Regions from separate parts of the Streptomyces sp. NPDC008086 genome, predicted to be linked through region 1. Evidence: riboswitches for the same ligand, from Rfam matches in the RefSeq annotation. Region 1 holds a riboswitch; each other region holds the start of a gene.
The links. Region 1 has a riboswitch for cyclic di-AMP ahead of ACFZBP_RS25170 (transglycosylase SLT domain-containing protein). Riboswitches for the same ligand answer to the same signal wherever they lie in the genome.
Positions count from the first base shown of each region.

Region 1 (5,838 bases):
CCCGTACATCGTCCTCTTCCTCGCCTCGACGGTCTTCAACTTCATCCTGTTCCAGGCGTACTCGACGATGATGCTGCTGGCGTCGACGAACGCCGAGACGTCGATCCTCGGCTTCGGCTTCCCCGCGAGCTGGTACGCCTCGGCCCTCGGCGCCTTCGAGGTCGCCCTCGCGCCGGTCGTCGCCGCGCTGTGGGTCCGCATGGGGCGCCGCCAGCCGCACACGTCGAACAAGATCGCGATCGGGGTCGTCCTGGGCGGACTGTCCTTCCTGCTGATGGTGATCCCGACGTCCGGGCACTCCTTCGACGACCAGCTCATGTCCGTCTGGTGGATCGTGGGTTCGTACCTGCTGCTCGGCCTCGGCGACATCCTGCTGGAGACCTCCGGCATGTCGGCCACGACCAAGCTCGCCCCGGCCGCCTTCGCCGGCCAGACCATGTCCCTCTGGTTCCTCTCCCTCGCCCTGGCCAACGGCATCCAGGCCCAGACGGTCAAGCTCTACGACGACGTCTCGGGGCCCGCCTACTTCGGCGTCAACGGCGCCGTCGCGGTGCTCGCGGGCCTCGCCGTGATGGCCGCGACCCCCTGGCTGCGCCGCACGATGCACCCGGTGCACTGACCCGGCACCAAGGGCCCGACGCACCCGACCCGCCCGACGCACCGACCCGACCGGGATCCCGCCCATGCACATCCGTACGTCCTTCCCCTACGAGACGACCCATTACGACATCCGTATCCCGCTCCAGGACGGGACCCTGCTGTACGCGCGCGTGTGGCGCCCGCTGACGGACGAGCCCGTACCGGCGCTCCTCGAATACCTGCCTTACCGCCTGACCGACTGGACCGCGCCCCGCGACCACCAGCGCCATCCCTGGTACGCCGGCCACGGCTACGCCTCCGTACGCGTGGACATCCGCGGCCACGGCAACAGCGAGGGCATGCCGACGGACGAGTACTCGGCGACGGAACTGGCCGACGGGGTCGAGGTGATCGACTGGCTGGCGGCCCAGCCCTGGTGCAACGGCAAGGTCGGCATGTTCGGCATCTCCTGGGGCGGCTTCAACTCCCTCCAGATCGCGGCCCTCGCGCCCGAGCCGCTCAAGGCGATCGTCACGGTCTGCTCGACGGACGACCGCTATGACAACGACGTGCACTACATGGGAGGTTCCGTCCTCGCGGTCGACATGCACGCCTGGGCGTCGACGATGCTCGCCTTCGTCGCCCGTCCACCGGACCCGCTGTACGTCGGCGAGGGGTGGCGGGACATGTGGCTGCGGCGCCTGGAGGCCGTCGAACCGTTCCTGCACACCTGGCTCGGCCACCAGACCCGCGACGACTACTGGCGTCACGGCAGCGTCTGCGAGGACTACGGCGCGATCGACGCCGCCGTCCTCGCGGTGGGCGGCTGGCACGACCCGTACCGCGACACGGTCCTGCGCCTGGTCGAGCACCTGCCCGCCGACCGCGTCCGCGGCCTGATCGGCCCCTGGTCGCACCAGTACCCCGACCGCGGCCTGCCGCCCGGCCCGGCGATCGGCTTCCTCCAGGAGACGCTGCGCTGGTGGGACCACTGGCTCAAGGACGAGGACACCGGCGTCATGTCCGAGCCCCTGCTGCGCTCCTACGTCAGCGACTCCCACCCCCCGGCCACGGTGTACCCCACGCTGCCGGGCCGCTGGGTCGGCGAGCCGGCCTGGCCCTCTCCTCACGTGCGCACGGTGACGTACGCCTTCCAGGGCGCCCCCGTCCTCGTGCGCTCCCCCATGCACACCGGCGTCGACGCCGGCCGCTTCTTCCCCTTCGGCAACGACGCCGACCTGCCGCCGGACCAGCGGGAGGAGGACGCGCGGTCGGCGTGCTTCGAGTTCGAGGTGGGCGAGGAGACCTGGGTGTCGGGGCGACCGAGGGTGCGGCTGCGGCTGACGTCGGAGGTGCCGCGCGGGCAGGTCGTCGCCCGGCTCTGCGACGTGGCACCGGACGGTTCCTCGACGCTTGTCACGCGGGGCGTGCTGAACCTGACGGCACGTCATGGCCGGGACCGCGTGGTGCCCTGGGAGCCGGGCGCCACCGAAGACGTGGCCCTCGAGCTGAACGGCATCGGCCACGCCTTCCCGCCCGGCCACCGCATCCGCCTCGCCGTCTCCTCCGCGTACTGGCCGTGGATCTGGCCCCAGCCGGACTCGGCGGCCGGCTTCGTCCTGGAACCGGCGGGCAGCTCACTGGAACTTCCGGTACGCGCACCCGCGTTGGAAGAGTCGGCGACCGGATCGCCAGACGTGGCGGCAGACGGCGGGATGGACGGCGACGCGGCGATCACCTTCGAGGAACCGGAGCAGGCGGAGCCGCTCGGCGTGAACTTCCCCCTCACGCTGGACGAGCCCCGTCCCGAGCGGCTGGTCGTGCGGGACGTGGCCAAGGGCGAGTGGCGCCTGGAGGTCGACCCCCGGTACGGCGGCACGCGCGTGTACCCCGACGGCCTGGAGTTCACCGAGGACGCGCTGGAGCAGTACACGATCAACGAGGCGGACCCCCTGTCGGCCCGCACCCGCTCGGACTGGTCGATCCGGCTGCACCGCCCGGAGCTCGACTGGGAGACGACGGTGCGGACGCGTTCCGAGATCAGCTGCGACCGGCATGACTTCATCGCCTCCAACGAGCTGATCTGCACGGAGGGCGAAGAAGTACTTTTCCACCGCACATGGGAAAAACGGACGCCACGGACGGCCGGTTAAAGGCGAGTTGGATTCATTGCCCGATTTGCCGCTCTTGTGGATGCCCGTGAGTTGGGTCACGCACACCCGGTCGCACACCCCGGCCCACCCGCCCCCGTCTCCCCTTGCCCCATATACGAGTTGAGGCTTGGCAACCGCAAAGGATCAAGCCCCCCATACGCACCAGACCATGGTCAACCGGTACGTCAGGTGACCACGGCACTTGTTTCGGGCATGTGCTCTCGCATACGTTCCCGCTCGTCGGGCGGACGCCGAATCCTGCCGCCGCCCGAGTCACCCACCCACGGAACTCACACGCACGGCAGGAGCGGGGGACCCAGGTAAGTCGCCGGACCGGACGCCTTGATGGCACACCGGCCCGGCTCGGGGTGAAGTCGCGCCACCGCTCAGCGGCGCGGCCGGGCATCTCCCGCCCGAACCCGACAGCTCACCTCGCAGGCGTCGGAGAGGAACAGCGCCATGCCCCGAGGCAAGCACCGCCGCCCCCGCACCAACCCGCTCACCCGTCGCGTCGCCATCGCCGGCACCGGCACCGCCGCCCTCGCGCTGCCGCTCCTGAGCGCGACCACCGCGGGCGCCGCCCAGCCGGCCCAGACCCCCACCGCCACGCAGGCCAAGACCATTACGTACACCACCAAAAAGGGCGATTCGCTCTACGGCATCGCGGACCGGTACGACGCCCAGGGCGGCTGGAAGCAGCTCTACAAGGACAACCGCGAGGCCATCGGCGACAACCCCCGGCTGATCCACCCAGGCGTCGACCTGAAGGTCCGTGCGACGAAGAAGGCCTCCACCGCGAGCCCGACCGCCGACAAGGCCGCCGCGCCCGCCAAGAAGTCCGCCGTCGCCCAGGCCACCCAGTCCTCGGTGAAGACCTACCCGGACAACCTCGACGGCTGGATCCGCAACGCCCTGGACATCATGGGACAGAACGGAATTCCCGGCTCGTACGAGGGCATTCACCGCAACATCATGCGCGAGTCGTCCGGCAACCCCCAGGCCATCAACAACTGGGACTCCAACGCCGCCGCGGGCACCCCGTCCAAGGGCCTCCTCCAGGTCATCGACCCCACCTTCGCGGCATACCACGTGCCGGGCACCGTCTACGACCCCTTCAACCCGGTCGCGAACATCGCGGCCGCGTGCAACTACGCGGCCGCGCGCTACGGCTCGATCGACAACGTGAACGGGCCTTACTAGCCTGAAGCGTGGCCCAGTAGGCCAATTCATCCCTACTGGGCCAAATCGGCCAAAGTGCTCGCACTCGCACCCGCGCCGACGCCCGCGAACAACCTCTCGAGGACGACGGCGATGCCGTCGTCCTCGTTCGAGAGGGTGATCTCGTCGGCGACCGCCTTGAGTTCGGGGTGGGCGTTGGCCATCGCCACCCCGCGGGCGGCCCAGTCGAACATGGGGATGTCGTTGGGCATGTCCCCGAAGGCGATGGTCTCGTGCGCGCCGAGGCCGAGATGCTCGGCGGCGAGCGCGAGACCGGTCGCCTTGGTGATGCCGCATGGCTGGAGTTCGACGGTCCCGGGTCCGGACATGGTGACCGTCGCGAGGGAACCGACGACCGCCCGCGCCGTCGCCGCCAACTCGTCGTCGGACAGGGTGGGATGGCGCAGCAGCACCTTGCTGATCGGCTCGCACCACAGGTCGTCCCGGTGCTGGACGCGTACGGCGGGCAGGGTGGGGTGCGGCATCAGGTACCCGGGCTCGATGAGCGTGAGCCCGTCGACGCCGTCCTGGTCGACGGCCGCGTACACCTCCCCGACCTCGGCCTCGATCTTGCCGAGCGCGGTCTCCGCCAACTCCCGGTCCAGAGTGATGGACCACAGCAGACGGTCCGCGCCGGCGTCGTACAACTGCGCGCCCTGTCCGCACACCGCGAGCCCCTTGCTGCCCAGGACGTCGAGGAGCGGCCGCACTCTGGGCGCCGGCCGCCCCGTCACGACGAGGTGCTGGGCACCGGCCGCCGTGACCTGCGCGAGCGCGTCGAGGGAACGGTCGGAGAGCGTGTCGTCGCCTCGGAGCAGCGTCCCGTCCAGGTCAGTGGCGATGAGTGAATATGCGATGGGTGGGGCCATGATCAGAGAATACGGACAGGAAGCCCCATCGACTCGACGTGAACCGGACGGCTGCCGTGTTCACATGTGTTGACACCTGTTCCGGTTCGGATTCTGTTTCCGTGTGCACAACTTCCTTCCGCTTGTTGCGATTTCACTCCCACGTGGTCCCTCGGCCCGCACCATCACCTCACAGCGGGGGCGCGTGAGCCGCGCCCGTGCGCCGCGACCTGGTGATTCGCCGGCCCCGCCGACGCGAGTTCCGTACTGCCCAAGACCGGCACCTCACCCGTAACGTGTGGCCCGACCACATGGCACGGAGCGTAAGAGAGTGAGGCAGCACCCCATGCCCCCCTTCGATCTCCCCGAGGGCGACCCCTTCGGCACGCACAACCTTCCGTACGGCGTCTTCTCCCTTCCCGGCACGGACTCCGCACGCCGGGTCGGCGTCCGGCTCGGCGACCACGTCCTCGACGCGGGCAGAGCGGCCCACGCCCTCGGCTCGCCGTACGCCCCGCTGCTCGCCCAGGACTCCCTGAACCCGCTGCTCGCCGCGGGCCGCACCACCTGGTCCGACGTGCGCCGCGCGCTGACGGCGTGGGTGACGGTGCCGGCGCACCAGGAGGTGGTCGCGGACCTGCTGCACCCTCTGTCCTCGGTGACCCTGCACCTCCCCTTCGAGGTCGCGGACTACGTCGACTTCTACGCCTCCGAGAACCACGCCCGGAACGTCGGCCAGATCTTCCGCCCCGACGCCGCCGACTCCCTCACTCCCAACTGGAAGCACCTCCCGATCGGTTACCACGGCCGCTCCGGCACGGTGGTCGTGTCCGGCACGGATGTCGTACGCCCGTCCGGCCAGCGCAAGGCCCCCACCGACCCGGCGCCGCTCTTCGGCCCGTCGGTCCGCCTGGACATCGAGGCCGAGGTCGGCTTCGTGGTCGGGACGCCCTCGCGGCTGGGCCGGCCGGTGGCGCTGGGTGACTTCCGCGAACACGTCTTCGGCCTGTGCCTCCTCAACGACTGGTCGGCCCGCGACG
Region 1 covers NZ_JBIBIA010000007.1:138,555-144,392, reverse strand. Annotated here, with positions in the region: gene ACFZBP_RS25180 (oligopeptide:H+ symporter) at 1-619, shown strand, start outside; gene ACFZBP_RS25175 (CocE/NonD family hydrolase) at 684-2,732, shown strand; cyclic di-AMP (ydaO/yuaA leader) riboswitch at 3,018-3,186, shown strand; gene ACFZBP_RS25170 (transglycosylase SLT domain-containing protein) at 3,192-3,932, shown strand; gene ACFZBP_RS25165 (Cof-type HAD-IIB family hydrolase) at 3,965-4,819, opposite strand; gene fahA (fumarylacetoacetase) at 5,145-5,838, shown strand, end outside.

Region 2 (5,838 bases), 210 kb from region 1:
AGACGGTGGACAAGCGGCTGTTCGGGGTGGTGGGGCTGCTGACCGTGGCGAACATCTTCATCGCCGTGTTGTGGACGTGACGTCCGTCCCAGCGGTCCTGGCTCCGGCTCCCGTGGTGGAGCCGGGGGCGTACGCCCAGACCGCGCCTGCCGTGACCGCCAGCCAGGCCGCCACCGCGATCCACATCAGCGCCTCGCCGGGGCCCTCGAGCCAGGGGACGTCCAGGGCGGCGGCGACGGAGAGGGTCGCCGCGGCCGTCATGCCGAGCGGGAACACGGTCGCCCAACGCCGTATGTCGTAGCGCGGCCGTGGCCAGGCGATCTCGGCCAGCAGCAGGGCGGCGTACCAGGCCAGGTCCAGGACCAGCAGGGCGACGGTCACCGTGTGCAGGGTGCTGGTGTCGTCGTCGTTCCAGAGGTACAGGCGGGCGCTGTCGGCGGCGAAGAGCTTCGAGCCGGCGAGCGCGGAGATGGCGAGGGCGCCGCCCGCCACCCAGTGGTCGCCGACGCCGTCGGCCACCTGCCGTAGGTCGAAGCGGGTCAGGGCGACGACATAGAGCACCAGGCCGAGCCAGAACAGTACGAGGGCCGCGTGGGCGAGCCATGCCGAGGCCTCGGTCACGGCGAGCGTCGCGCCCAGGACGGCCAGGCCCTCCGTGGCCACGCAGCCCAGGAACACGGTGCCCGGCATCCCGCGGTGCCAGTGGCGTACCACGGCGATGAGGAGGCCCGGCCAGAGGACGGCCGCGAGGGCCAGGAGGGCCTTGGCGAGGGTCTGCCAGCCGAGGACGCTGAAGCGGGTGCCCAGGACGGTCGTCGCGGCGATGGCGGTCAGGGCGGCCGGGGTGGCCGCCTCCTTCACCCACCTCGCGCGGTCCCACAGGAGGCGTGCGGTGAAGTCGGCGGCGAGGGCGAGCCAGGTCACGGAGGCCAGGGCGAGGGCGATGCGGGAGAGGGTTTCGTAGCCGGTCTGGTGCAGGGTGACCGACAGGATGCCGGTCGCCATGACTGCGGCGCCGGCTGTGGGGGGACGCCGCGACCACCAGGTGTGGAGGGGGGATGTGGGGGTGGTGGTGGCGGACATGGGTCGATGCTAGGAGGGGGGTGGAGGTTGGAGGGTGGGGCACGCCGGGTGCCTCCGGCGGTTGGCCGGATGCCCGCGGGTGCCCCCGGCGGTTCGGCGGGGTGCCTGCGGGTCCTTCGGTGGTTGGGTCGGGATGCCTGCGGCGGCCTGTCGCGGGGAGTAGGGTTTCGCGTCGCGCCTGGGGGCGGACGGGGGCGGGGCCGCGCCGGGGGGTGTCCGTCCTCGGTCGGGCGGTTGCCGTGACTTCAGAGGTGCTGTTTGTTGACGCCCGCCGCTGCGGGCGGGCCCCCGACGCGTCTCCTTGCCGCCGTGTGCGGCTACGCCGGGCGTACGACGCTGTGGATCGCTGACTCGCCGTCGTAGTAGATCGACTCCTCGCGGACGTACGCGCCGGGCTTGGGGGCGTGGATCATCATGCCGTTGCCGATGTAGATGCCTACGTGGGTGACGTCGTCGTAGAAGAAGACCAGGTCGCCGGGCTGGGCGCTGGAGAGGGGGACCGTGGTGCCGGCGTTGACCTGGTCGTAGGTGACGCGGGGGATGTCGACGCCGGCGGCCTTCCATGCGCCCTGGGTGAGGCCGGAGCAGTCGTAGGAGTCGGGGCCGGTGGCGCCCCAGACGTACGGCTTGCCTATTTGGGAACGGGCGAAGGCCAGGGCTTTTTCGGCCTTGGTGGCGTACGACGAGTCCGAGGAGGAGTTCGATGAGGAGGAGTCGGACGGCTCGGTGGTCTCCTGCTGTTGTGCCGCCTCTTGGCGCTGGCGCTCGGCCTCTGCCTGTTGGCGGGCCAGTTCCTCTGCCTTGCGGGCGGCCTCTTCCTGCTTGCGCTTCTCGATCGCGGCGAGGCGGGCCTTCTCCTCGGCCGTCAGCTTCGACAGGAGTTCGCGGGCGTCGGCGAGCTTCGTCTGGACGGTGGTCTTGGCGGCCTGGAGGTCGTTCTGCGACTCGGTGAGCGTCTCGAGGCTCCGGGTGGCCTCCTGGCGCTTCTTCATGGTCGCGGACTGCTGCGTGAAGTAGTCGTCGACCGCTTCCTTTTGACGACCCGTCATGCGGTCCATCAGCTGGGACTGGTCGAAGTAGTCCTGCGGGGTGTCCGCGAGGAGGAAGGTGGCCGTGTCGGGGGCGGCCGCGCCGGTGCGGTACTGGGCGGCGGCGTTGCGGCCGAGTTCCTCGCGGGCGTCGTTGAGGGTCTGGGTGCGCTGGGCGAGGTCGTCGAGGAGGGTGTCGACGCGCTTGCGCTGCTTCGCGGTCTTCTCCTTGGCCGCGTTGTACTTCTCGGTCGCCGACTCCGCCTGGCGGTAGAGGTCGTCGACCTTCTTCTCGACCTCTTCGAGGCTCGGCTTGTCGTCCGTGGACGGGTTCGCGTTGGCCGTCTGGGACAGCAGGGCCACGGAGGTGAGGGCCGCCGTGGCGAGCGCGGGGGTCCGTATGCCTGCTACGCGCGTACCTGCGGGACGCGACTTGCGGTGCGACGCCAAGGGAGGCGACTCCTTCCGTGCTCCGCCTACCGAGTTAGCTGTCGGGTTCGGGCGGGTGGTTCGGAAGGGTTGCCCTACGGCTCGGAAGTCCGGCCGATTCACCCCAAGTTCGGTGGGTCCCCGGCTCCGGGGCCCAGGGGGCTTACCGGACTCGGCGGAGGCCGCGCGGCCCGGCGACGTTCGCCGGTGGGGGTCGTACGGCCTGCCCGGCACGGTAGCCAACTCGTGTGGCCCCTGTGAAGGTTGATGTTCGATATGCCCGATACATTTTCGTGACCTTGGGGAGGTGTATTGCGGGCGGAGGTTGGTTTGGCGGTGTTTGAGGAGGTGTGGGGGGATCGGCTGGTTGGTTGCTGAGGGTGATGGTCGGGTGCTGGAGGGTGAGGGTCGGAGATTGGGGCGGCGAGGTTCTCGGGGTGGCGGCGGGCTGTCAGTGGGGCGCCCTAGACTCGGAGAGCGATGAGCAGCCTCTTTGACGACAGCTTCCTGGCGGACCTCCAGGCCCCGCGGGCCCACGAGGAGCCTCCGCCGCCGCCCGAGGACGATCACGCTCCGGAGCCGGTTCCGGACGATCTGTTCGGCGGGAAGTTCGACGTGCCGCCGGACCGGGACGCCTACTACCGCGACGGCGCCCCGCGCCCGGCCCTCGATGCCGCCGCGCTGCTGGAGGGGCTGAACGAGAACCAGCGTGCGGCCGTCGTCCACTCCGGCAGCCCGCTGCTCATCGTGGCCGGCGCCGGATCCGGCAAGACGCGGGTGCTCACCCATCGCATCGCCCACCTGCTGGCCGAGCGTGACGTGCATCCGGGGCAGATCCTCGCGATCACCTTCACCAACAAGGCCGCGGGCGAGATGAAGGAGCGCGTCGAGCAGCTCGTGGGGCCGCGGGCGAACGCGATGTGGGTGATGACCTTCCACAGCTCGTGCGTGCGCATCCTGCGGAGAGAGAGCAAGAGGCTCGGGTTCACCTCCTCGTTCTCGATCTACGACGCCGCCGACAGCAAGCGGCTGATGGCGCTGGTCTGCCGGGATCTGGATCTTGATCCGAAGAGGTTTCCGCCCAAGTCGTTCAGCGCCAAGATCAGCAATCTGAAGAACGAGCTGATCGACGAGGAGGACTTCGCCGCGCAGGCCACGGACGGCTTCGAGAAGACGCTCGCGCAGGCGTACGCCCTGTACCAGTCGCGGTTGCGGGAGGCCAACGCCCTCGACTTCGACGACCTGATCATGACGACGGTCAATCTGCTGCGGGCCTTCCCGGACGTCGCCGAGCACTACCGCCGGCGTTTCCGCCATGTGCTGGTGGACGAGTACCAGGACACCAACCACGCCCAGTACGCGCTGGTGCGCGAGCTCGTCGGGACCGGCGAGCACCCCGTCGACGTGCCGCCCAGCGAGTTCGACGTCCCGCCCGCCGAGCTGTGTGTCGTGGGTGACGCCGACCAGTCGATCTACGCCTTCCGGGGCGCGACGATCCGCAACATCCTCCAGTTCGAGGAGGACTACCCGGACGCGACGACCATCCTGCTGGAGCAGAACTACCGCTCCAGCCAGACGATCCTGAGCGCCGCCAACGCCGTCATCGAGCGCAACGAGTCCCGCAGGCCCAAGAACCTGTGGACCAACGCGGGCGCGGGCGCGCGCATCACCGGGTATGTCGCGGACACCGAGCACGACGAGGCGCAGTTCGTCGCCGACGAGATAGACCGACTGACGGACGCGGGGGACGCGAAGGCCGGCGACGTCGCCGTCTTCTACCGTACGAACGCCCAGTCCCGTGTCTTTGAAGAGGTCTTCATCCGCGTCGGCCTGCCCTACAAGGTCGTCGGCGGGGTGCGGTTCTACGAGCGCAAGGAGGTCCGCGATGTGCTGGCCTATCTGCGCGTGCTGGCCAACCCCGAGGACTCGGTGCCGCTGCGGCGGATTCTGAACGTGCCCAAGCGGGGCATCGGCGACCGCGCCGAGGCCATGATCGACGCCCTCTCGCAGCGGGAGAAGATCAGCTTCCCGCAGGCGCTGCGCCGCGTGGACGAGGCGTACGGCATGGCCGCGCGGTCGACCAACGCCGTCAAGCGGTTCAACACGCTGATGGAGGAGCTCCGCACGGTCGTCGAGTCCGGGGCGGGGCCGGCGACCATCCTGGAGGCGGTCCTGGAGCGGACCGGCTATCTCGCCGAGCTGCAGGCTTCCACGGATCCTCAGGACGAGACCCGGATCGAGAACCTTCAGGAACTCGCGGCCGTCGCCCTGGAGTTCGAGCAGGAGTCCGGTGAGGGCGAGACCTCCGGCGGTCTCGCGGAGTTCCTGGAGCGGGTCGCGCTCGTCGCCGACTCCGACCAGATCCCCGACGAGGACGAGGACGGCTCCGGCGTCATCACCCTGATGACCCTCCACACGGCCAAGGGCCTGGAGTTCCCGGTCGTCTTCCTCACCGGCATGGAGGACGGCGTCTTCCCGCACATGCGCGCCCTCGGCCAGGCCAAGGAGCTGGAGGAGGAGCGGCGGCTCGCCTACGTCGGCATCACGCGTGCGCGTGAGCGGCTGTATCTCACGCGGTCGGCGATGCGCAGCGCCTGGGGGCAGCCGTCGTACAACCCGCCGTCCCGGTTCCTGGAGGAGATCCCCGCCCAGCACGTGGACTGGAAGCGGACGGGGGCGACCTCGCCGGTGTCCTCCGGTCCCGTGTCCGCGGTGGCCGCCTCGCTGTCCTCGTCCCGCTCGCGCTCCTCCGCCTCGGGCGCGTCCGGTTTCGCCACGCGCCGTACGTCGGAGAAGCCCGTCGTCCAGCTGGCCGTCGGGGACCGGGTCACGCACGACCAGTTCGGGCTCGGCACCGTGATGGCCGTGAAGGGCACGGGCGCGAACGCCGAGGCGACGGTCGACTTCGGGGACACCAAGCCGAAGCGGCTGCTGTTGCGGTACGCGCCGGTGGAGAAGCTGTAGGACCGGCAAGCGTGCGCCCCCGCTGACGGGCGGGGGCGTGCGGTCCGCGGGTGAGCCGGCCGTGGTCGGTCCGGTGGTCGGCGTCGTCTGCTGACGGCCGGTCGGTTACGTCGGGTCCAGACCGTGACTGCGCAGCCACGGCAGCGGGTCTATGGCCGAGCCGCCGCCGGGACGGACCTCGAAGTGCAGGTGCGGGCCGGTCGAGTTGCCGGAGTTGCCGGAGTACGCGATCGGGTCGCCGGCCTTGACCGTCGTACCGGAGGCGACGCGGTAGCTGGAGAGGTGGCAGTACCACGTCTCCGTGCCGTCCTTCGCGGTCACGATCATCATGTTG
Region 2 covers NZ_JBIBIA010000007.1:351,328-357,165, forward strand. Annotated here, with positions in the region: gene ACFZBP_RS26160 (hypothetical protein) at 1-80, shown strand, start outside; gene ACFZBP_RS26165 (tellurite resistance/C4-dicarboxylate transporter family protein) at 58-1,083, opposite strand; gene ACFZBP_RS26170 (NlpC/P60 family protein) at 1,401-2,561, opposite strand; cyclic di-AMP (ydaO/yuaA leader) riboswitch at 2,570-2,728, opposite strand; gene pcrA (DNA helicase PcrA) at 3,021-5,504, shown strand; gene ACFZBP_RS26180 (peptidoglycan DD-metalloendopeptidase family protein) at 5,610-5,838, opposite strand, start outside.
Region 2: linked by a shared signal. The riboswitch ahead of ACFZBP_RS26170 (NlpC/P60 family protein) and the one ahead of ACFZBP_RS25170 (transglycosylase SLT domain-containing protein) in region 1 are both predicted to bind cyclic di-AMP.

Region 3 (5,838 bases), on a different contig from region 1:
CGACGAGACGGCGACCACCCCCGAGGAGGTCAAGGAGCACTGGCTGCGCACGAAGGCGGTCGAGAAGCGGCGCGAGTCGGTGACGGACGGCATCCCTCTCGGCCAGCCGGGCCTCGCCCTCGCCGCGAAGCTGGCGTCCCGGGTCAGAACGGCGGGCCTGGAGGTCCCCCTGCCGACCGGCGAGGGCCTCGGCTACGAACTGCTCGCCCTGGCGGTCCGCGCGGAGGCGGCCGGTGTGGACCCGGAGGCGGCCCTCAGGGTCGCGGCCCGGGCGTACCGGGATGCCGTGCGGGCTGCTGAGGGGCTGACACCTCCGGATACCGTCGAGGAGTGACCGACCAGCCCGACCTCACCGGCAGCACTCCCACCGGCAGTACTCCCACCGGCAGTACTTCCACCGGCAGTACTTCCACCGGCAGTACTTCCACCGGCAGTACTCCCACCAGTACTGCCCCCACCGGCGACACCCCCGCACCCCCCGACCTCTTCACCTGGGAGTTCGCCACCGACCCCTACCCCGCCTACGCCTGGCTGCGCGAGCACGCGCCCGTGCACAAGACGCGGCTTCCCAGCGGGGTGGAGGCCTGGCTGGTCACGCGGTACGCCGACGCCAAGCAGACGCTCGCCGACAACCGGCTGTCCAAGAACCCGGCCCACCATGACGAGCCCGCGCACGCCAAGGGCAAGACCGGGATCCCGGGGGAGCGCAAGGCCGAGCTGATGACGCATCTGCTCAACATCGACCCGCCGGACCACACGAGGCTGCGCAGGCTCGTCTCCAAGGCGTTCACGCCCCGCAGGGTCGCCGAGTTCGCGCCCCGGGTGCAGGAGCTCACCGACCAGCTCATCGACCGGTTCGCCACCGAGGGAACCGCCGACCTGATCCACGAGTTCGCCTTCCCGCTCCCCATCTACGCCATCTGTGACCTGCTCGGCGTCCCCCGCGAGGACCAGGACGTCTTCCGTGACTGGGCGGGCATGATGATCCGGCACCAGGGCGGCCCCAGGGGCGGGGTCGCCCGGTCGGTGAAGAAGATGCGCGGCTATCTCGCCGAACTCATCCACCGCAAGCGCGAGGCCCTCCCCGACACCCCCGCCCCCGGCGAGGACCTCATCTCCGGCCTCATCCGCGCCTCCGACCATGGCGAGCACCTCACGGAGAACGAGGCCGCGGCCATGGCCTTCATCCTGCTGTTCGCCGGCTTCGAGACGACCGTCAACCTCATCGGCAACGGCACCTACGCCCTGCTCACCCACCCCGAGCAACGCGCCCGCCTCCAGACGTCCTTGGCGGCGAAGGAGACCGGCCTCCTCGAAACCGGCGTGGAGGAACTCCTCCGCTACGACGGCCCCGTGGAGCTCGCCACCTGGCGCTTCGCCACCGAGCCGCTCACCCTCGGCGGACAGCACATCGCCCCCGGCGATCCCGTCCTCGTCGTCCTGGCCGCCGCCGACCGGGACCCGGACCGCTTCGCCGACCCCGACGTCCTCGACCTCTCCCGCCGTGACAACCAGCACCTCGGCTACGGCCACGGCATCCACTACTGCCTCGGCGCCCCGCTCGCCCGCTTGGAGGGCCAGACCGCCCTCGGCACGCTCCTCACCCGGCTGCCGGACCTCCGACTCGCCGTGGATCCGGGCGAGTTGAGATGGCGCGGCGGACTCATCATGCGCGGACTGCGTACGCTTCCGGTGGAGTTCACCCCGGTTGGGTGAGTGTGTCCGCCTCGGCGAACATGACACGCGCTCAAGTCTGTGATCTTCACGTGATCTGCGCGGCATTAACTTGTGACAAGTGATCGTCTGCCTATACGTTCACGCATCAACGTGGCGCCCATGTTTCACGCGCCGCGGTCACCGCTGTCTCGCGAAAGGTCCCCGCATGCTCTCCGGGAACGGTCGTCACCGTCGCCCCCGTCAGGCCCCGGCTCTCCTCGTCGCGGCCGGAGTGACCGGGTCCGCCATCGCCATCCCGCTGCTCGGCGCGGCGAGCGCGAGCGCGGCCGACGGCACCGTGTGGGACAAGGTGGCCGAATGCGAGAGCGGCGGCTCCTGGAGTGCCGCCGACGAGAGCGCGGGCCGCTACGGGGGGCTGCAACTGACCCAGGATGACTGGGAGAAGTACGGCGGCCTCGACTACGCCTCCAGCCCCGACCTGGCGAGCCGCTCCCAGCAGATAGCCGTGGCCCAGGATCTCCTCGCGGACCGGGGGACCAGCCCCTGGGGTACCTGCGCGGTGGTCAACGGACTCACCAAGCAGTCCGGCGCCCTCGACCTCGACACCGGAGTGGAGGAGGACTCTCCCTCCGAAGTGTCCGGATCATCCGGATTGCTCGATTCGCTCACCTCGTCCAACTCATCCGGTTCATCGAATTCATCCGAGTCGTCGGGATCGTCGAACTCGTCCGAGTCGTCGAGCCAGGCCGACGACCCCTCCGGTGTGCCGAGCGAGTCCTCGGGCGCTTCATCCGAATCCTCCCAGGATTCCTCTCCTTCCCCCTCCTCGTCCTCTTCGTCATCCAAGGCCAAGGACTCCGCCAAGTCCGAAACGTCCCCCGACACAAAGGCCTCACAGTCGCCCGACAGCTCCCCGGTGGAGACGATCGGTGGGAACAATCAGGACGATGTGGTGCAAGACGTGGGTTCCTGGAGCCTCGTCGACACCGGAGCGATCGACGCCGAGACGGCCGGCTCCGGCCGGCATCGCGGCCCCAGCGCCGACGAGAGCGAGGTCGACGCCGGTGCTGCCGAGTCCGCCAAGTCCTCGGGGCGCCACTCCTCGTACAGCGTCCGCGCCGGCGACACTCTCGCCTCCATCGCCGACTCCCTTGACCTCGACGGCGGGTGGCGTGCGCTGTACGCGGCGAACAAGGACGCGATCGGTCCTGACGCGAACCACATCTTCGCCGGTCAGACCCTGGACGTCCCCGGCGAATAGGGTCCGAACAGGGCGAAAAACAGCGCCAGTTCGCGTCACTATTCGCACCTGAATGTCCGTTTTAGATGCAGTGAGAGATAGATCTCAGAAGCCCTGATCGTCTTTGTAATTCCCGGAATCGCGTGTCTACGGTCATGACCGCTCGCCACCAGTGCGGGCCCCGACAGCCGTCACGCCGAATCCTGCCGGCGGCCGTCCGGGAACAGTCGTCGCGTCAAGCGCCGTAGGCAGGAGCGGGGGACCCAAGGTTTGCGCCGGGTCCGGCAGTTGAGGCCCTTCGGGGCCGCACGGCCGGAGCCGGCTCGGGGTGAAGTCGCGCATCGAGAGCCGAAAGGCGAGCGAGCGCGGCCGGGCAACTCAACCGGCCCGAACCCGACAGCTCACCTCGCAGGCGTCGGTGAGGGGATCTCTCCATGCTGTTTTCCAGCAAGGGCAAGCACCGTCGTCCGTCCAAGGCCGCTCGCGCCATAGCCGTCGTCGGCGTCACCGGCGCCGCCGCCGTCGCCGCCCCGCTGATGGCGGCCGGCAGCGCCTCCGCCGCCACCGCCTCCGAGTGGGACGCCGTCGCCCAGTGCGAGTCCGGCGGCAACTGGTCGATCAACACCGGCAACGGCTACTACGGCGGTCTGCAGTTCTCCGCCTCCACCTGGGCCGCGTACGGCGGCACGGCGTACGCCTCCACCGCCGACCAGGCCAGCAAGGGCCAGCAGATCGAGATCGCCGAGAAGGTCCTCGCCAGCCAGGGCAAGGGTGCCTGGCCGAACTGCGGCACCGGCCTGTCGAGCGCCGCGTACAGCGGCTCCTCGCAGAGCACCGAGACCGCCCCGCGCGCCACCGAGGAGCAGCCGGCCTCCCGCTCCGCCGAGCGCCCGGCCGCCGAGAAGAAGTCGACCAAGACCGTCACCACCCCGACCGGCAAGAAGGTCAAGAAGGGCGACGGCGAGTACAAGGTCGTCAAGGGCGACACCCTGAGCTCGATCGCCGAGGCGGAGAAGGTCAAGGGCGGCTGGGAGGAGCTGTTCCAGCTGAACAAGGACATCGTCGAGGACGCCGACCTGATCTACCCGGGTCAGCAGCTGCACCTGAAGTGATGCCGCACCCGAAGTAATACAGGGGCGACAGCTGAACCACAGGGCCTTCACATCCGTGGACCTCATGGTGAAGGCCTCGTGAGGGTCACCCCCGTCCCCACGAACTCCCCGCCTCGGTGCGTCTTCCCCCGTACGCACCGGGGCGGGGTTTCTTGTGCCGGGCTCTCCGTGTCGGCCCCTTTTGCACCGAAGTCTTTGTTCCGTTCGGAAACAATTTACTCTCGGTTCTGTCCCACGGGGCGGTCGACCCCTGGTCGAACGCCCCGAGCCGGTTAGGCTCGTCTCGCAGTACCCACCGCGGACTGCGTACCCGCGTCACATCCCAAGAAGGAGATGCTCGTGCCGTCCATCGACGTCGTCGTAGCCCGGGAAATCCTCGACTCGCGAGGCAACCCCACCGTCGAGGTCGAGGTCGGCCTCGACGACGGCAGCACGGGTCGTGCCGCCGTCCCGTCCGGCGCCTCCACCGGCGCCTTCGAGGCCATCGAGCTCCGCGACGGCGACCAGAACCGCTACCTCGGCAAGGGTGTCGAGAAGGCCGTCCTCGCCGTCATCGAGCAGATCGGTCCGGAGCTCGTCGGCTACGACGCCACCGAGCAGCGCCTGATCGACCAGGCCATGTTCGACCTGGACGCCACCGACAACAAGGCCTCCCTCGGCGCCAACGCCATCCTCGGCGTCTCCCTCGCCGTGGCCCACGCCGCCTCCGAGGCCAGCGACCTGCCGCTCTTCCGCTACCTGGGCGGCCCCAACGCGCACCTGCTGCCGGTGCCGATGATGAACATCCTGAACGGCGGCTCGCACGCCGACTCCAACGTGGACATCCAGGAGTTCATGATCGCCCCGATCGGCGCGGAGTCCTTCTCCGAGGCGCTGCGCTGGGGCGCCGAGGTCTACCACACCCTCAAGAAGGTGCTGAAGACCAAGGGCCTGTCCACCGGCCTCGGCGACGAGGGCGGCTTCGCCCCGAACCTGGAGTCCAACCGCGCCGCCCTCGACCTCATCGTCGAGGCCATCAAGCAGGCCGGTTACGTCCCCGGCGAGCAGATCGCGCTCGCTCTCGACGTCGCCGCGTCCGAGTTCTACAAGGACGGCTCCTACGAGTTCGAGGGCAAGTCCCGCTCGGCCGCCGAGATGACCGAGTACTACGAGGAGCTCGTCTCCGCGTACCCGCTGGTCTCCATCGAGGACCCGCTGTACGAGGACGACTGGGACGGCTGGAAGATCATCACCGACAAGCTGGGCGACAAGGTCCAGATCGTCGGCGACGACCTCTTCGTCACCAACCCGGAGCGCCTGGCCCGCGGCATCGAGGAGGGCGCCGCCAACGCGCTGCTCGTCAAGGTCAACCAGATCGGCTCGCTGACCGAGACGCTGGACGCCGTCGAGATGGCCCAGCGCAACGGCTTCAAGTGCATGATGTCCCACCGCTCCGGCGAGACCGAGGACGTCACCATCGCCGACCTCGCCGTCGCCGTGAACTGCGGCCAGATCAAGACCGGCGCCCCGGCCCGCTCGGACCGCGTCGCCAAGTACAACCAGCTGCTGCGCATCGAGGAGATCCTCGACGACGCCGCGGTGTACGCCGGCCGCAGCGCGTTCCCGCGCTTCAAGGGCTGACACCCGGCTGACACCCGGCTGACCCCCACCTGGGGTGAGCCTTAGCCAGTCGTACGTACGTCCCCGTACTCGGTCCCGTACCGTGTGCGGGGACGTACGCGTGTGAAACGGGAGGCGGGACATGGCCGTCAAGGACCGGGACCGGTTCTCCACCGCGACCAGGATCCGGTTGCTCGGCGAGCAGACCGC
Region 3 covers NZ_JBIBIA010000006.1:582,641-588,478, forward strand. Annotated here, with positions in the region: gene ACFZBP_RS24010 (nucleoside triphosphate pyrophosphohydrolase) at 1-334, shown strand, start outside; gene ACFZBP_RS24015 (cytochrome P450) at 331-1,716, shown strand; gene ACFZBP_RS24020 (transglycosylase family protein) at 1,883-2,938, shown strand; cyclic di-AMP (ydaO/yuaA leader) riboswitch at 3,148-3,347, shown strand; gene ACFZBP_RS24025 (transglycosylase family protein) at 3,352-4,029, shown strand; gene eno (phosphopyruvate hydratase) at 4,363-5,649, shown strand; gene ACFZBP_RS24035 (septum formation initiator family protein) at 5,771-5,838, shown strand, end outside.
Region 3: linked by a shared signal. The riboswitch ahead of ACFZBP_RS24025 (transglycosylase family protein) and the one ahead of ACFZBP_RS25170 (transglycosylase SLT domain-containing protein) in region 1 are both predicted to bind cyclic di-AMP.

Region 4 (5,838 bases), on a different contig from region 1:
AGGGGTATGCGACGTCGTTGGCGTTTCTGCGGCGGAGGGGGCGGCGGGGGCGGGGTGGGGGTGACTTCGTGGTGCGGGAGCGGGAGTTGTTGCAGGAGTTGTGGATGCGGCGGGGGGTTGCTCGGGGGGTGTTGGAGCGGGCTGCGTTGGAAGGGGTGGCTGTGCGGGTGTGGGGGGCGTACGGGTACGGGCAGGCGGGGGTGGGGTACTGGCAGGGGTATGGGGCGGTGCCGTATCCGGCGTACAACCCGTATCGGACGTGACCCTGGGGGTTGGCGCGGTTTTCTCGCCCCCGCCGCCCCTACCCGTCCCATCCCTTGAAGGGGCTCCGCCCCTTCGACCCCGCTGGGGGCTGCGCCCCCCAGACCCCGCCATCGGCCCTCCGGGCCTCGTCCTCAAGCGCCGGACGGGCTGAGAATGCGGCTCGCCCGCAAGCGCCGGACGGCCTGAGAATGCGGCTCGCCCCCGAACGCAGGACGGGCTGAACGCGGCTCGTCCTCAAACGCCGGACGGCCTGAGAATGCAGCTCGTCCCCCGAACGCCGGATGGGCTGGGGGTGCCTGGGCCGGCGTAGTCCCTGCGGGTGGGTGCTCCCTGTGGAACGCCCCTCCCCCTCAGGCCGACGCCTCCGTCAGCCTTCCCACCTCCTCCTCCGTCAGCCTCAGGCCGTCCACTCCGATCAGGGCCGGCAGCTGGTCCACCGTGCGGGCCGAGGCGATCGGGGCGGTGACCGTCGGCTGGGCTGCCAGCCAGGACAGGGCGATCGTGGCGACGGGGGCGTCGTGGGCGGCGGCGATTTCGTCGAGGGCGGCGAGGACCTTCTGGCCGCGCTCGGATGCGGCGTGCTTGGCGGCGCCCTCGGCGCGCGGGCTCTGTACGGTCGTGCCGGGGCGGTACTTGCCCGTGAGGAAGCCGGAGGCCAGGGCGAAGTACGGGACGGCGGCCAGGCCTTCGCGTTCGGCGAGGTTCTGGAGTTCGCCCTCGTAGGTGTCGCGGGACACCAGGTTGTAGTGGGGCTGGAGGGCGACGTACCGGGCGAGGCCCTCGCGGTCGGAGAAGGCCAGGGAGGCCTCCAGCCGCTGCGCTGAGATGTTGGACGCGGCGATGTGCCGTACCTTGCCGGCCTTCACCAGGTCGTCGAGCGCGCCGATGATCTCCTCGACCGGCACTTCCGGCTTGTCGAAGTGGGTGTAGTAGAGGTCGATGTGGTCGGTGCCGAGGCGGCGGAGCGAGGCGTCGGCGGCCGCCTTGATGTTGGCCGCGGTCAGGCCCTGGAAGTCGGGGTGCTGGCTGACCTTGGTGGCGATGACGACGTCGTCCCGGTTGCCGCGCGCCTTCAGCCAGTTGCCGATGATGGTCTCGGACTCGCCGCCCGCGTTGCCCTCGACCCAGGCCGAGTACGAGTCTGCCGTGTCGATGAAGTTGCCGCCCGCGGCCGTGTAGGCGTCCAGTACGGCGAAGGACTGGGTCTCGTCGGCCGTCCAACCGAAGACGTTGCCGCCGAGGGAGAGCGGGAAGACCTCCAGGTCGGAGGAGCCGAGCTTGCGTAGGGATGCAGTCATGCTCGGCATCAACGTCCTGACCGGAGACCTCTCTTCCGAAACAGTCGCAAACTTCCCGTAAACAAGCGGAGCCTGGCCCTCCGGGGACCGGCAACCCTGACGTCGGGGGGTTGTCGTCAGGACCGCCAGAGATCAGGACGGCCGCAGGTCAGGACGCCCGGCGAGCAGGACGGGTGCAGATCAGGACGGCCGGCAAGCAGGACGAGCGCAGGTCAGACTGGCGCAGATCAGGAACGTCGCACATCGGCCCCGGAAGGACAGGACCACGGACGAGGGAGCAGGAGCCACCAGGAACAGGAACCACCCGGAACAGGAACCGCCGGGTCCAGGAGGGCGTGCCTAGCCCCCGAACTCTCCCGGATGCCCCTCCCAGAGGCCTCGCCCCGATACCTGGCCCAACGCCTCGCGGATGCCCCCGAAGACATCCCCCCGCGAGGCCGCTCCCGCGCCCCTAAGACCCACAGACCCGCAGACCCACAAACCCGCAGACGCACAGGCCCCAGACTCCAGGACCTCAAGACCTCAAGACCTCAGGGAGTAAGCCCCTTACCCCGCAACCACGCCATCGGGTCGATCCCGCTCGCGCTGCCGTCAGGGTGGACCTCGAGGTGCAGGTGGGCGCCGGTCACGTTGCCCGTGGCGCCTACGCGGCCGATGACGTCGCCCGTGTTGACCTTCTGGCCGACGCTCACGCTGATCGAGGACTGGTGGGCGAACCAGATCTCGGTGCCGTCGTCGAGGGTGAGCTCGGTCTTGTAGCCGTACGAACCGTCCCAGCCGGCGAACGTGATCGTGCCGCTGTGCACGGCCTTGATCAGCGTGCCCGTGGGGGCGGCGAAGTCGAGGCCCGTGTGGTAGCCGGAGGACCAGTAGGCGCCGGCCTGACCGAAGGTCGAGGTGATGGTGTACGAGGAGGTCGGCAGCGTGTACTGCTTGGCCAGCTCGGCGAGACGCTCGGCCTCGGCCTTCTTGCGGGCCTCCTCCTCGGCCTTGGCCTTGGCGGCGGCGGCCTTGGCCTCGGCCTCCTTCTCCGCCTTGGCGGCCGCGGCGGAGGCCTCCTTCTCGGCGGCGGCGACGGCGGCCGCGGCGGCCTTGCTCTCGATCTGGTCCTGCTGCTGCTCGGCCTGCGCCATGATCCGGCTGCGCAGCGCCTCACCGGCGTCGGGGGCGTCCTGCGTGGTCTCGTCGGTCGCCGCGCCCATGGTGCTGAGGGCCGTACCGGCGTCCTCGGCGGGAGCCGCGTCGTCGTCGGAGATCAGGGGCAGGTCCGGGATGGTGATGGCCACCGGCGGCTTGCCGCTGTTGGCGCTGGCCATGCCGCCCGCGCCGACGGCGGCTATGACACCGACGCCGAGAACCGTGGAGCTGCGGGCGAGTCCCCCGCCGCGCTGCTTGGAGACGCGATGCCTGCCGCGTACCGGACGAATGGACTCCGCGGTGGGGTTCCACTCCTCGAACGGGCCCTCGTCGCTGCGGTTACGGTCGTAGCCGAAGGTGTCGGTACCGCGTTGGCCGGGCACGAACGGGGCTTGCGGGGCAGGCCGGTTGGACGCCACGTGGGCGTACTCCTTTCCTTCCTTCTCGCCTACCGGGTTAGCTGACGGGTTCGGAGCAGGAAGGTCTCCTACGCGCGTATACCGGCCGTGAGTTCCCGGCGGTATCCGTGCGATTCACCCCAAGGTGGTGGTTCCCCGGTTCCCTTGCGGGATTCGGCGCGTGCGCACGGAGCCGCCTCTTGTGACGGCTGGGACGACCGCGCTGCGTTATCGAACGTTAATAGACGCGGGGTACGGATTCCAAGCTGTTCCGCTTGATCATTAACGATTTTCGCCTGGACTTACGGGTCATGAGCGGCCTAATTCGGGCGAGTTGGCCAGCACTCAGGAGTCACACAGGTATTGACGGTATGTCAGTTGTTATGCGGAGGGGGGTCGCCCGATCACGGTTGGTGACAACGATCATGGAGTGGCTCCACAGGATCTCCATCAGGGGCCCGCAGAGGCGTGGCTGCCTCAGGGGCGGCGTACGGCGAGGAGGGCCATGTCGTCCGCCATCCCGCCCCCGGAGTGGCGGCGCACCTCCGCCGCGAGCGCGCCGAGCAGCGCGGCCGGCTCACGCCGGGCGTTGGTCCGCCCCGCCAGTCCCGTCTCGGGGTCGTAGAACCGGTCTCGCTCGTCCCGGGCCTCGGACAGGCCGTCGGTGTACACGAGCAGCGTCGCTCCGGTGGGGAAGCCGGCCTCCTGGGCCCGGTCCGGCCAGGCCGCGAGCTCCTGCATGCCGAGCGGCAGGGCGGGCTCGGAGGCGGGCAGTGCGCACACGGTGCCGTCGGCGTACAGGAGCAGGGGCGGGGGATGCCCTCGGTTGACCAGGCGTACGATCCCGTCGCCGTGCGGGAGTTCGGCGAGGACGACGGTGGTGAACCCCTCGGCGGACTCCACCTCCTCGCGCCGTGCGCGCTCCCGCGCGAGCGCCCGTTCCAGGCGCTGTGCCACCGCCTCCAGCGTGGTCTCCTGCTCGGCGGCCTCCCGGAACGCCCCGATGACGACGGCGACGACCCCGACCGCCCCCATCCCCTTGCCGCGCACGTCTCCGACGACGAGCCGCACGCCGTGCGGGCTGTCCTGCACCGCGTACAGGTCCCCGCCGATGAAGACGCCCTCCTGCGCCGCCTCGTAGCGTGCCGCGATCTGGAAGGCGCCGATCCGCTCGGCGGGTTCGGGCAGTACGGCGCGCTGGGCGGCCTCGGCGATGGCGCGGGCGGAGGCGAGGCGGGCGTCGCTGCGGCGGACGAGGAGGTTGATGAGGACGGCGAGGACGGAGACGGTGACCACGGTGACCAGCTCGGTGATCACCTCGACCCGGGGGAGGCCGCCCAGACTGGCGTGGAGCACGACCAGCGCGCCGACCGCCACGGCGCCGGTGAGCACCGTGCCGCGCTGCGAGTAGAGCGGGGCGGCGACCAGGGGCGCGGCGGTGAAGAAGGGGGCGCCGGTGAAATCCGTGGGCGTGACGTAGTCGTACCCGCATCCGGCGGCGATGAGCAGGGCGGGCAGCAGCCGGACGAACCGGCGTGCGTACGAGATCCGCCGTTCCTCCACGTCACCAGGGTTGCCGAAGCGGGGGCGGGCGGCGAGCGGTGGGGACCGACCGGAGCAGCGGGGCGGCCGGCGGGACAGCCGCCGGCGGAGACACCGGGGAAAACACTCGGGGCCGGAACTTTTCAGTTCCGGCCCTGAGTCTTCAGTAGCGGGGACAGGATTTGAACCTGCGACCTCTGGGTTATGAGCCCAGCGAGCTACCGAGCTGCTCCACCCCGCGGCGATGACTCAATAGTACGCCATCCGCGGGACGGAAAGCACACGCGTTTCCCGGGGCCGCCGCGAGCGGCGTTTTTCGGGGCGGGTTCAGGGCGCCGGTGTCATGGCAGGAGGTGGCTGTTCGGGGCCTTGGCCCGGGCCTCGTACTCGGGCAGGACGACCACGTCCACCCCTTCCCCGGCCAGCAGCCCGCTGCCGTCGGCGCCCGCCACGAACGTGTCCGGCTCCCGCCAGGCCGTCACCACCCGGCGCACCCCGGCGTCGAGGATCAAGCGGGCGCACGGCACCGGACGGGACGCGCGGCGCGTGCAGGGTTCCAGGCTCGTGTAGACCGTGGCGGACGTCACACGGGGGTCTCCGGGCGCGACCTTCGCCAGCGCCGCCTCCTCCGCGTGCACCACGGGGTCGCCGCCCTCGCGGGAGTGGCCCCGCGCCAGCTCGGTCCCGTCGGCCGCCACCACGACCGCCCCGACGCTGAAGGCCGTTCCCGACGGCGGGCACTCGGCCGCCAGCTCGCACGCCAGCGCCAGCCATCTCCGGTCGGCGGCGGAGGGCAGCACACCGGCGCCGGGCGCGGTGGGCTCGTAGCGCATCAGGACGACGTCCTCGATCCGCCGCGTCTCCAGCAGGCGCAGCCGTCCGCCCTGGTACTCCCCCGGGCCGAACAGCCGCGGCGCCTTGGGGTCCCCCACGAACAGCGGCGCCAGCACCAGCTGCACCTCGTCGGCCAGGCCCTGCTGGAGCAGCTGGGTGTGGACCGTGCCGCCGCCCTCCACCATCAGCCGCTCGACCCCGCGCGCCTCGCGCAGGTGGCGCAGCAGGCCCCGCCAGTCCAGGTCGGCGCCCAGCGCGACCACGTCCGCGGCGACCGGCTCGCGGCGCAGCCGCTCCGCGCCCTTCTCCGTCGTATAGACGATCTTCTCGCCGCCGGTGTGCCAGAAGTTCGCCGTCGGATCCAG
Region 4 covers NZ_JBIBIA010000002.1:901,599-907,436, reverse strand. Annotated here, with positions in the region: gene ACFZBP_RS10150 (PrsW family intramembrane metalloprotease) at 1-263, shown strand, start outside; gene ACFZBP_RS10145 (aldo/keto reductase) at 615-1,562, opposite strand; gene ACFZBP_RS10140 (peptidoglycan DD-metalloendopeptidase family protein) at 2,093-3,118, opposite strand; cyclic di-AMP (ydaO/yuaA leader) riboswitch at 3,130-3,287, opposite strand; gene ACFZBP_RS10135 (SpoIIE family protein phosphatase) at 3,575-4,660, opposite strand; tRNA gene ACFZBP_RS10130 (tRNA-Met) at 4,807-4,880, opposite strand; gene ACFZBP_RS10125 (dihydrofolate reductase family protein) at 4,981-5,838, opposite strand, start outside.
Region 4: linked by a shared signal. The riboswitch ahead of ACFZBP_RS10140 (peptidoglycan DD-metalloendopeptidase family protein) and the one ahead of ACFZBP_RS25170 (transglycosylase SLT domain-containing protein) in region 1 are both predicted to bind cyclic di-AMP.